DNA from 3 places in the Vibrio sp. THAF190c genome. Region 3 is predicted to be linked to each of the others. Evidence: predicted binding sites of a transcription regulator. Region 3 holds the regulator's gene; each other region holds the start of a gene.

Region 1 (4,276 bases), 1.4 Mb from region 3:
GTTTGCCGCTGGTACAGCAACGGTTACGAAACCTTCACGAGGAATTGCGTTACGCAGGCTACCGCCTTTGAATTCTACGATGCGTAGGTCTAGCTCTTTTGCGTGACCCGCTAGGAAACGAGCAAGCAGTTTGTTTGCGTTTGCACGACCTGTGTGAATATCACAACCTGAGTGGCCGCCTTTAAGACCTTTAAGCGTTAGCTTACGAGTCACGAAATCTGCTGGGATTGCAGTACGAGCAACGTCAAATGTCATTGCGCCGTCGATGCCGCCAGCACAACCCATGTACACTTCGCCTTCTTGCTCTGAATCGGTGTTAAGAAGGATGTCACCCTCTAACCAACCCGCTTCAAGACCGAACGCACCAGTCATACCTGCTTCTTCATCTACCGTTAGTAGAACTTCGATTGGGCCGTGCTTGATTTCGTTTGATGCAAGAACCGCAAGACATGATGCCATGCCCATACCGTTGTCTGCGCCAAGTGTTGTGCCTTTCGCTGTTACCCACTCGCCGTCGATGTACGGTTGGATTGGGTCTTTAGTGAAGTCGTGAACCGTATCTTCGTTCTTTTGTGGAACCATATCGATGTGAGCTTGTAGTACCACACCTTTTTTGTTTTCCATACCCGGCGTTGCTGGCTTCTTGATGAATACGTTACCCGTTGGGTCACGGCGTACATCTAGGCCTTGTTCTGTTGCCCAAGCAATAATGTATTGAGCAAGCTCTTCTTCGTGCTTTGATGGGTGTGGGATTGAGCAAATCTTATCGAAAAACTGCCAAAGTGGGGCAGGGGATAATTTACTGATCTCAGAATGGAATTCAGACACGGATGACTCCTTTTTTATTTAATAACCATATCTTTAGGTAAAAGTGGCTTGGTATAAAGGACAATTATCTAAAATATGGGTCTGTTTTGATGCCGACAGCATACCATTTGAGTGAGGCAACGAGTAGGTGTTGTAACAGGCAATTGTTGCAAAGTTTGAAAATAGATTTGTTGCTTCGATCAAAAATAGGTGCCCAGTTGCTTAATAAGTTGCCGTGCAAACGTTTTTATTGGTCTGTTTTGTAATTTAATTACATATTGGGTTTGTTATTTAGTCTTTTTAGACTGAAAATGTGATTTAGTGCAAAAAATACTTGTAATCTTTTTTCGTTAGGGTATATTAATAACCAACTTCTGAGACGAAGAGTAAATGCTCAAAGGATGAGTCCGTTTATCGCCTCCAAGGAACTGAGAAATCAAAATTGTTTTTAATTGATTTATTAAGGTGATAGTTATGAAAGGTTTACCATCTGCAATGTTCTGGCTTAACAGCTCTGTTTACACTAGCAACTTTGCATACCCAACTAGCTTTGGTTACAACAAGTAATCTGAGCGTGTGACTTGAACAGTTTGTTCACCCCTATATATTGGAATTTTTTTACAACCCTCTTGGTTGACTGATTCTACCGCCACTCAGATTTGAGTGGCGTTTTTTTTGCCTGCTGTTTTCCATCATTTTTCTAATTCCACGATTTGTTATCCCAAGGCTTCATAGCCACTCCAATGCATTATTGAAATCAGGACTTTTGATACCACTCTATTCTGATGGTAATAAGATCTGGTTAAATTTTGCACTACAACTGAGCGGAACTTCCATTATTACCAGATCTGTTGAAAAGAGCGGTGCTTTAATGACTTTTATCGTACGGTCTTTACTGTCTTTTCTTGGTGAATTTTCAAGGTGGTAGAAAAAAACACCACTTGTTTTGCATTTTTTTGATGATTTTAACTCTCTGTTTTAAAAAGATTTCACGACTAAGGTTAGCCTCCTTTAATCGCCCTGTTTCATACATTTTCTCTATTAATATTGGTTAGAGTCTTAATTCTATCTGGAATTTGTTATTTGATGACTTTATAATCCTGAGCCAATCGATTACGCAACCGTTTACTTTCTACCCTCATAGGATTCGATAATGTTCGAAAAGCTATTCAAACTCAGTGAAAACGGCACCAATGTGCGCACTGAAATCATCGCCGGTCTAACGACTTTCCTAACCATGGCTTACATCATTTTTGTAAACCCAATGATCTTAGCTGACGCAGGTATGGATCACGGCGCTGTATTTGTAGCAACCTGTCTAGCTGCGGCTATTGGCTGTTTCATCATGGGCTTTGTAGCCAACTACCCGATCGCTCAAGCACCAGGTATGGGTCTGAACGCGTTCTTTACTTACGCGGTTGTAATGGGCATGGGGTATACGTGGCAAGTTGCTTTGGCTGCGGTATTCGTGTCGGGCGTTATCTTCATTTTCTTAAGCATTTTTAAAGTCCGCGAATGGATCATAAACTCGATTCCTATGTCACTGCGTGTGGGTATCTCTGCAGGTATCGGTCTTTTCCTTGCGTTTATCGCTCTAAGCAACGCTGGTATCGTTGTTTCTAACCCAGCAACGAAGGTATCTCTGGGTGATATCACAGCGATTGGCCCTATTCTGGGGGCACTTGGCTTCTTCTTAACAGTTGCACTGGTTCACCGTGGTGTGAAAGGTGCAGTAATGATCGCGATTCTTGCTATCACTGCGATTGCAATTGTTATTGGTGATGTGCAATACGGTGGTATCGTTTCTGCGCCACCAAGCCTAGCGCCAACATTCATGCAGCTAGATTTCTCTGCTGTATTTGAAATCGGCATGATCTCGGTTGTGTTTGCTTTCCTATTCGTCGACCTATTTGATACCGCAGGTACGCTAGTTGGCGTTGCGACAAAAGCAAACCTAATCAAAGAAGACGGCAAACTTCCTCGTCTTAACAAAGCACTGCTTGCTGACTCAACAGCAACGTCTATCGGTGCACTTCTAGGTACATCAAACACCACTTCTTACGTAGAGAGTGTTTCAGGTGTTGCAGAAGGTGGTCGTACTGGTCTAACGGCTGTTGTCGTGGGCGTACTTTTCCTTCTTGCTCTATTCTTCTCGCCGCTAGCGGGCATGATTCCAGCTTACGCAACGTCAGGTGCGCTATTCTATGTAGCAATTCTGATGATGTCTGGTCTGGTTGGCATTGATTGGCGTGATCTTACAGAAGCAGCACCAGTCGTGGTAACATGTCTGCTTATGCCGTTGACGTACTCTATTGCAGAGGGTATCTCTCTAGGTTTCATCGCTTACGCTGCAATTAAGCTGCTAAGTGGCAAAGGTCGCGACGTTTCTATTGCCGTTTGGGTAATGTCTGTGATCTTTATCCTTAAGTACATCTTCGCTTAATCGCTTGCAGAGGCCATGTCGACATGGCCTCTAACAACATGACAATTTATTAGGTTTAATTACTATGAGTAACAAATTCATCATCACATGGGACAACATGCAATCTTACTGCCGTGAACTGGCTGCTAAGCAAATGCCAGCAGAACAGTGGAAGGGTATCTGGGCAGTAAGTCGTGGTGGTTTAGTACCAGGCGCAATCTTGGCTCGTGAGCTAGGTATTCGCTACGTTGATACAATTTGTATTTCTAGCTACGACCACGATCACCAACGTGATATGACTGTCGTTAAAGCGCCAGAGGGTGACGGTGAAGGTTTCCTAATCGTTGAAGACCTAGTAGACAGCGGTGACACTGCACGTAAACTGCGTGAAATGTACCCTAAAGCGAAGCTAATTGCAGTATGTGCTAAGCCTTCAGGTGCTGCACTACTAGACGATTACATCGTTGATATCGCACAAGACACATGGATTGAACAGCCATGGGACCTAAGCCTAGGTTACATTGAGCCAGTAAATCGCAAGTCAAAATAAGCATAATCTGTGTTTTTTGAGAAATGACCCTTTATAGGGTCATTTTTTTTTATATCATTACAGTCATCATCCTCGACTGAGAATCCCCATGTCGTTATCTGAAGAAACCAGTAAAAACCTATCTGAAACTCTATTCGTCAAACACAAACAGGCGAAAGAGACCTCAATGCTGACGCAATATATGCCGAGCTCTGTTGATTTGCTTGAACAAAAGCATGAGCAGCAAGACAGCGCGTGGTACCGAAACCTGCGCCGTATGCAGTGGGTTTGGCAAGGGGTGAACCCGATCGAGCAAGAAGCCGTGTTGTCGCGCATTGCATCATCGACCCATTCTCGTACGACGGATGATTGGTTAGATACCGTCATGGGCTACCGCAGTGGTAACTGGGCTTATGAGTGGACAAAGCTAGGTATGCAACACCAAAACCGCGCTAACAATAAGAGCGGCGAAGAGGTTGCAGAGGAACTGTTTTCTGCGTCACTTTGCTTCAGTATTG
Region 2 (4,276 bases), 1.2 Mb from region 3:
GATTGATCTGGTTGACGCTTATCCGCTTGTGCTGCCCATGCTTGGTTGATAAGAATATGCTGCATTGCTTTGGCAGCCATCAAATAAAAATCTCGAGTTTTTTCGATGGTTCCTTTGTCCAAAGCGGATACCTTCAAATACGACTCGTGAATCAGAGCGGTAGTATTGGTTGATTCTTTGTTTAGGCTAGCACCCGACTTTTGACGACGCTGTTGAGCCAACTCTTTTAGCCTACGGTAGGCAAAACGAAATATCTGCTCTTCAGACTTTTTACAACCCACCTGCCATTGTGAAATCAGCTCCGTGAGATGATCGCTATCGACCCTAACCTCTTTGGTTACAGTCATTGCTTGTTACCCCACGGACTCATTGAAAATGACAACCTCATCGGTTGGATGAATCTCATCATGCTCTTGGTCTCCTTCAGACTGCATAAGCCGTATATTCATTGGATCAATGATGTTGTATTCGATGTCATCAGCAGTGCTGCTACTGACGACTTGCATTGAAGAATTCAAATCTCCTCGCCTTTGTGGCCAAAATGACCGTGAGGGAGTGTCCAACACGAGCTTGAGCTGGTTTTCTCGGTTCTCAATCACGGCTTCCCAATCTGTTAAATCGTTGTTTAGAGGATAAACACTGGCCGTGACGTCATTGAGCATCTCGTCCAATGTCAGCTTTTGACGATTGAGATCTTGAGTCGCGGTCGACAACGCCACAATGATAGCCATCATGCTCAGCACTAGAGCAGTACTACACAGAGTAAACACTGGAGAACGAATCATTGATTTCTTTATCACTTCAACGCTTACTTTGGACTCTTGGCTTAAAGGGAAAAAGCAGCGAACATTTTCGATATCTTGCGCAAGATCTTTGGCTCTTGCATATCTGCGGCTAGGGGAGGAATGAGTCGCTAAAGCCACGACCTTGGTGATATCGCCTCTCGGCTGAGCTCGGAGGATATCCAAATACAGAATCCGACCTAAGGCATACACATCTGTTCGCTTGTCTATCGCATCACTATCAAGCTGCTCTGGGCTTGCGTAGTTTCGCGTGAGTGCCAAAACATTTTGGGTGATTAATTCCCTATCCCCAGTGCTCAGCCTTTGTACTTTTTGAGCAATGTTAAAGTCGATGATTTTCGGTACACCATCACGACAAACCAGTATGTTTTCGGGTTTAAGATCGCCATGAATAACCTGATGTTGATGAGCATGATCGACAGCCAAGCAAATATCTCGAAACAGCACCAACTTCTGATCGAAACTCAACGACCGTGAGCTTAAGTAGTCGCGTAAGTTCACCCCATCGACGAACTCCATCACGATGTACGCTGCTCCGTTATAGATACCTGCGTCGTAGACTTTGGCAATATTGGAGTGGCTAACACTGGCAAGGAGCTGTGCCTCTGAAAAGAGTGCCTCTTGACCTAGCAGTCCTAAGATCTCGGGATGGAAAAATTTGATTGCGTACTGGTGATAAAACAGTGAATCGTGGCGAGCAGCATAATAAACCGCAGCAAACCCTCCTCTACCTAGCTCATGACCGATAACATAGCGATCAACGCGAAGGTTTTCATAACAAATGGTAGATTGATTAGCTGTCGATAGATGCACTTCCAATGCATCAATCGCACAATTATTGTTGGCGTGTTTCAATAATTCATCGACGTTACGAGCAAGTTGGGGCGAATTTTGACGAACATCAGAGAGGATAAGATCGCGTTCGCTGGCGTTCTTATCAACCAATTGATAAAAGAGTTGAGTACTACTGAGGTTAAAATCCATTTTAAGTGTCAGTTATTATAGCTACTGGTTTTATATCCCAGAACTTTTAACCCTATCAATTAAAGGGAAATAACTTGATACAGTTTGTAGACTCTTGAAATAAAATTCCAACAGTTCCATTAATCAAAAAAATAACAGGGTGACGAGCAACTAAGTCACAAATATAATTAAGCCTGAAACGCAAAAAACCCGACAACTCAAAGAGCTATCGGGTTTCTTAAAATAAATGGCACGCCCTGTAGGATTCGAACCTACGACCACATCCTTAGAAGGGACGTGCTCTATCCAGCTGAGCTAAGGGCGCGCTACAGGATAGAATTATACGAATTCGAATCAGTAAAGCAACGGCTTTGTCTAACATTCTGATCTAAGTGAGTAAAAAAAGGGCAAAGGCATTATAAGTGTTGAAAATTAGACCAAAGCAAACGTTTGCTTGATGGAAATCAAAAACGTTTTCTGGAATAATGCGCCAAAACATCAGCCACTAACTTGAATATCAATACTAAGGAAATTCATGACTGCTCAAAATATTGATGGAAAGCTAATATCTCAAACCGTTCGTTCTGAAGTTGCTGCACGTGTAAAAGCGCGTACTGAAGCAGGCTTACGAGCTCCAGGCCTAGCGGTAGTTTTAGTGGGTGAAGACCCAGCTTCTCAAGTTTATGTGGGGAGCAAGCGCAAAGCGTGTGAAGAAGTCGGCTTTGTATCAAAGTCTTTTGACTTGCCTGCAACGGCAACCGAAGAAGAGCTACTTACTCTTGTTGACCAATTGAACGAAGATCCAGAGATTGATGGCATTCTTGTTCAGCTACCTCTTCCTGCCGGTATCGATAGCACACACGTACTAGAGCGTATTACGCCAGAAAAGGACGTTGATGGTTTCCACCCATACAATGTCGGTCGTCTTGCACAACGTATCCCTAAGCTACGTTCTTGTACGCCAAAAGGTATCATCACTCTGCTTGACCGCTACAACATCGACCTACGTGGTAAGCACGCGGTTGTTGTCGGCGCATCAAACATCGTTGGTCGTCCTATGACTCTAGAACTGCTTCTAGCGGGTTGTACTACCACTACTTGCCACCGTTTCACTAAAGACCTAGAAGGTCACGTTCGCCAAGCTGACGTTGTTGTGGTTGCAGTAGGTAAGCCTAACTTCATTCCGGGTGCATGGATCAAGAAAGGTGCCGTGGTGGTCGATGTTGGTATCAACCGCCTAGAGTCAGGCAAATTGGTGGGTGACGTGGAATATGATGTTGCGAAAGAGAGTGCAAGCTTCATTACTCCAGTTCCTGGTGGTGTTGGCCCGATGACGGTTGCAAGCCTTATCGAGAACACAATGATCGCTTGTGAGCAGTTCCACTCTAACAAGTAACCACTGCCTCAAATAGCTATTATCTCATGTAGCCATTGCTTCAAATAATGAAAAGCCGCGACAATCCGTCGCGGCTTTTTTGTTGGCTATTCACTTATGGAAAAGACTATAGCGACAGCGCTACACCTGCAATCGAAGCACTCATCAAGTTCGCTAGTACGCCTGCACAAATCGCGCGGAAGCCATACTTAGAGATGAATGAGCGACGCTCTGGAACCAGGCTACCCAAACCACCGATTAGAATCGCCATGGTTGAGATATTCGCAAAGCCACACAGTGCAAAGGTTACGATAGCTTGAGAGTGTTCGCTTAGTACTTCCTTCGCTTCCATTAGCTGGATGAAGGCAACAAACTCATTCACAACGATCTTGTTGCCGATCAGTGATCCCGCAACAACCGCTTCGTTCCATGGCACACCAATCAACCATGCAACGGGTGCAAACACATAACCTAGAATAAGCTCGAAGCTTAGGTCCACGCCGAACCAACCACCAACTGCACCTAGCATGCCGTTCAGCATTGCAATCACGCTGACAAAAGCAAGAAGTGTTGCACCCACTGCGACTGCAATACGAAGTCCAGACATAGCCCCATCTGCCATTGCCTCAACTACGTTCGTTGCTCGTGGAATTTCTACATCTGACTCAATGCTCTCTTGAGTCTCATTAGCACTGCCCGGTACCAAGATTTTTGCCATCAATAAACCTGCAGGCGCAGACATAAATGCCGCTGCAATTAGGTAGTTCAGATCCACGCCTAGAGACGCATAACCAACTAGCGTGCCGCCTGCTACCGATGCCAAACCACAAGTCATTACCGCAAACAGCTGAGAATCGGTCATGTGCTTCAGGTAAGGCTTAACCACTAATGGTGCCTCAATCATGCCAACGAAGATGTTCGCCGTAGCAGAAAGAGATTCCGCACGGCCTGTACCTAACAGCTTCTGCAATGCGCCGCCAATTAGGTTGATCACTTTTGGCATGAAACCGATGTGGTACAAACCTGAAATCAGAGCCGAAAAGAAAATGATGATACCGAGAACGTTAATCGCAAATACAAACCCACTATTGGTTAGGCCACCAAATAGGAAGCCGATGCCCTCTTGGCCGTAATT
Region 3 (4,276 bases):
AGTATAGTTAGACAGGAGAAGGAAAGATTAACTTTCAAAAGAAAATAAAAAAAGCCACATTAATGTGGCTTTTTACAATTAAGTGATTTGGACCTAATTAATAGAGCTGATGAGCTCGTCGCGTCGCTGCTGAGGTATCACCGACCAATGAGTGCCGTTGATTGCACCTTCAAGCGCCCAAAGTAGCTCTAAGCTAACACTTGATGAATGAGATTCTTTAATGGCTTTGTATGCATTAACAGAACCTGACTCATACAAGCTTTCAACGGTATCGATCCCTGCTTTTTTCAACATACGCTCTGTGGCAAGTCGAAGGTTTGGCAAATCTTTCAATCGCGTCGGTTTCGCCGATGATTGGATTTGTTTCTCTTCTTTAGCACAGTCAAGGGAAGCTTTTGCCAGCTCGATAATACGTTCTTGAGTCTGCCAGAGGTCTTCTGGGAGGGCAAAATACTTAGTAACGACTGGGAATCCACGTTTTTTGTAAACGTAAGGTTCGAAGCCCTGTTGTTCAAATTGTGAAGTAGTATTCTTATCAGCTCGAATGTGCAACTGATTGTTTACGACCAATGCAAACATGGTGTCATCGGCAAAAAGGCCGAAACCGCCAAACATTGAGCGTGACTTTATCTTTCCAAGTGGCTCAAATAACTTCATTGAGTCCTTGAGTATCGGTTTATCCATATTGTTTATCTCGGTGTATTTGAATTACGCCACCAAATAAGCAGGTCCGAGAGATTAGCAAAATGTCGCAATGAAATTGTCAATAAGCCGTAAATTACTACTAAAGGTAGGAAATACTGCATTTTGCCATCGGTAACCCCGCTACCATACCAATAATGGGTTAGGCCGGAGGCTTTGCGTCTCACCCTTTCAAGTGATTTGCCCTGTGCGTGACTGTATAATCAAGAATAAAGTTTTTTGTTGAATGAGGTTCACACTTGTTATTCTAAAATGTGATCTTAATTCAGTTAATTGTTGCCTTGATATGCAACTGGGTTTTTATTTTTGACAAATAAAAAAAACGCACCAAACGGTGCGTTTTATTAGATTTTTCTAAAGTTTACGTTATTTTAACGTTTTTACTGTCGCACGCTCAATGATCTCTGGATGCATCTCGAACACGCGTTTTTCGTGGTCTTTGTCTTTGATACGTTCTAGCAGGATTTCGAACGCGTTCTTACCGACACGACGTTTTGGTTGGTGAACAGTCGTCAACGGCGGTGAGAAGTACTCTGCCAACTCAATATTGTCGTAACCAATCACTGAAATATCTTCAGGGATCTTAATACCTTGCTGTTGTAGGCGGCTCATAAGACCAAGCGCCATCGTATCGTTAAAACAGAATACCGCGGTAGGGCGATTTTCCATTGCAGCGATTTTATCTGCTGCGATAACAGCCGTATCACACTCGAAGTTACCTTCAAGGATTAGGTTGTCATCGGCTTGAATGTCTGCCTCTGCCAGTGCTCGACGGTAACCAGCGATACGTTCAACACACGCCGCTTTATCTAAGTGACCACTTAGACATGCAATACGTTCATGCCCGCGTTCAACTAGATATTTAGTCGCTAGGTAGCCACCTTCTTCAGAGTTGTCGATGATCTTATCTGCTTGTGAACTTTCAGGGCCCCAATCCATAACAACTTTTGGAATGTCTGCATGACGGTCAAGCATTTCACGAAGTTCTTCCGTTAGGTCAGAACACATTACTAAGATGCCATCTACGCGTTTTTCAGCAAGCATTCGGATGTAGTCACGTTGCTTCTCGTAGATACCACCTGTGTTACATAGAATCAGCGTATAGCCTTGACGGTAACAGTAGCTCTCTACACCATCGATCACTTCAGAGAAGAATAGGTTAGTTGATTGAGTTACTAACATACCGATTGTGCGCGTAGAGTTACATTTCAAACTACGAGCAACGGCACTTGGTGCATAATTTAATTCGTCTACGGCTTTGTTTACTTTTTCTTGAGTCGCTTCTGCTACGAAACGTGTCTTGTTGATCACGTGAGAAACGGTGGTTGTTGATACGCCGGCTAAGCGAGCGACATCTTTTATAGTTGCCATGGCTTTATCCTATTGATAGCTACTTCCTCAGCAGTACGGAGCAAGTAGCCGTTTTAAGCTACCAGAACAAGAGCTTAGAATGTGTAGGGCTCTCTCGGTACTAAAGTGCTAAAAAACAAAAAACCGCTAATGAGAGCGGCTTGTCTTAACACCGAAATGCTCTTAGCTAATTTAAAGCATAGCATTTCGAGAATGTTTCATATTTTATCGTTTGCGGTCACAATTTTAGACTGACTAGAAAATACTCGCAATAAAATTCACCCAGAAATCTGGGTGAATTGTCACATTCTACCTAAATTGTGCCTTTAGTCATTAGTGAATTTATTCACCAGCCAAATATTGCGCATCAAGTTTACAGAAAGCGGCTAGCAATTCTGCAACACAAGCGTAAAAACCAAACTCATCAAATTCACGGCATTTCGTTGCAAATTGTGGAATCCAGCTGAGAAGTTGTTGTTCAACAAATTCATGCTGTGCAGTGAAAGCTGCTTCTAATTCTTGCTCACTCTCGAGGTCGTTTGAACGAATGATAATGTTGCCAAGGAAATCCAACTCGATGGCTAGGTGGTCAGCAGGCTCTTTTAGGTCTTGGTTTACGGCGATACCATAAGACGCCATGATGGCTTCCATGTCTTGAGCTGGCTTGGCGTTCAGCAGGCCGCTCTTGTCTAAGTAAATAGAAGCGTACGGTAGAGCACCGTATTTATCTGACTTAAGGAACAACTCGCAAAAATCTGACGAAAGCTCCAGTTGAGCGTCTTCACGATTCTGCAATCGGTTAAGCGCATCTACTAGGTTATTGATTGCTGGCTTAAGCGTCTCATTGTCGCCAAGACCAGTTAAAAACGAACGAATCTCAACCGAGTGGTAGTTATCCAGTTCTTCTTGAGTCAGCTCTTTTGCGAACAGGCTCGATAGCCACCAGTAGATTTCAGCTCGTTGTTCGTTGAACGCTTTCGTTTCTTTCATCTCAATAATCCTAATATCGTCTTTCGTAATATCTGCGGTACGAAGGCTTGCTAACGGTTGTATTTGCTAATTGCAAAGTCACTCGTTAGTAGTAATGCCTATATTGAATTGCGATGGAGGTTAAATAGCAAGGTTTAAGATTGTCTTGTATCAAAAAAAATTCAGGTTTCTGGCTTTTATCTTGCGTACTACTAGAATTGTTACTAGTTATGAATAGAATAGTCACTGAAACTATTAAATAAGAAAAGTGGTGTAGATGAGCTATCACGTATTAGTCGTTGAAGATGATGTGGTAACCCGTAGTAAGCTGGTTGGATATTTCCAGAATGAGGGTTACACAGTAAGCGAAGCAGAAAGCGGCGCTCAAATGAGAAACGTTCTAGAAGAGAATAACGTTGACCTCATTATGCTGGACATCAACTTACCAGGCGAAGATGGATTGATGCTAACTCGCGAATTACGCAGTCAATCAGACATTGGGATTATTTTAGTTACTGGACGCACGGATAGCATCGACAAAATTGTAGGCCTAGAGATGGGCGCAGATGATTATGTTACTAAACCATTCGAACTTCGCGAGTTACTGGTTCGAGTGAAAAACCTACTTTGGCGAATTTCTGCAGCTCGCAAGTCACCAGCAGGTGCGGCGGAGCAGGCGGATGACGAATCTATCGTTCGCTTTGGTGAGTGGATATTTGATATTCCACGCCGCGCACTGAGCAAAAACGGTGAGCCAGTGAAATTGACCAAAGCAGAATATGAGCTATTGGTTGCGCTGTCTTCATACCCGAACCAAGTATTAAGCCGTGAGCGAATCTTAAATATGATTAGCCACCGTGTTGATGCGCCAAACGACCGTACCATTGACGTATTGATTCGTCGTATGCGTGCGAAGATGGAGTTTGATCCGAAGAACCCTCAAATCTTTGTGACGGTTCATGGTGAAGGTTACATGTTTGCTGGCGATTAACGCTCAGAATTAAAATGCTCAACAAGCAAAATTGAAAAAGCCGAGATATTCAGTATCTCGGTTTTTTGTTTATGGAATCAGCTTGAAAAGAACATAGGCCATTAGTCATGGTTATCCATGTTGTACAGCATTAAAGTGCTGGCTGTGCGCCGCTCGTTGGTATTGCACCAGAGGTTGTAGAGTTTTCTTCTTCAAGCATCGATGGCTCGGAGATTACAACCGGTTCGTCCATTTCAGAGCTTTGGTTATCTAGCCAGTCGCGCA

The links. The regulator PurR, encoded in region 3, represses purine synthesis genes. The targets are predictions, from matches to a motif close to TNANGNAAACGTTTNCNTNA.
Region 1: the regulator PurR is predicted to act here: its motif matches at 1,921-1,940, upstream of FIV04_RS11515 (NCS2 family permease).
Region 2: the regulator PurR is predicted to act here: its motif matches at 2,205-2,224, upstream of folD (bifunctional methylenetetrahydrofolate dehydrogenase/methenyltetrahydrofolate cyclohydrolase FolD).

What each region holds. Positions count from the first base shown of each region.
Region 1 is NZ_CP045338.1:2,576,719-2,580,994, reverse strand. It holds gene FIV04_RS11520 (aminoacyl-histidine dipeptidase) at 1-828, opposite strand, end outside; gene FIV04_RS11515 (NCS2 family permease) at 1,961-3,250, shown strand; gene tet(34) (oxytetracycline resistance phosphoribosyltransferase domain-containing protein Tet(34)) at 3,315-3,779, shown strand; gene frsA (esterase FrsA) at 3,868-4,276, shown strand, end outside.
Region 2 is NZ_CP045338.1:2,366,216-2,370,491, forward strand. It holds gene FIV04_RS10465 (ECF-type sigma factor) at 1-347, opposite strand, end outside; gene FIV04_RS10470 (serine/threonine-protein kinase) at 354-1,787, opposite strand; tRNA gene FIV04_RS10475 (tRNA-Arg) at 2,015-2,091, opposite strand; gene folD (bifunctional methylenetetrahydrofolate dehydrogenase/methenyltetrahydrofolate cyclohydrolase FolD) at 2,302-3,162, shown strand; gene FIV04_RS10485 (NupC/NupG family nucleoside CNT transporter) at 3,269-4,276, opposite strand, start outside.
Region 3 is NZ_CP045338.1:1,153,065-1,157,340, forward strand. It holds gene FIV04_RS05275 (TfoX/Sxy family DNA transformation protein) at 94-684, opposite strand; cyclic di-GMP riboswitch class I at 813-897, opposite strand; gene purR (HTH-type transcriptional repressor PurR) at 1,069-2,073, opposite strand; gene torD (molecular chaperone TorD) at 2,395-3,042, opposite strand; gene torR (two-component system response regulator TorR) at 3,299-4,012, shown strand; gene elyC (envelope biogenesis factor ElyC) at 4,143-4,276, opposite strand, start outside.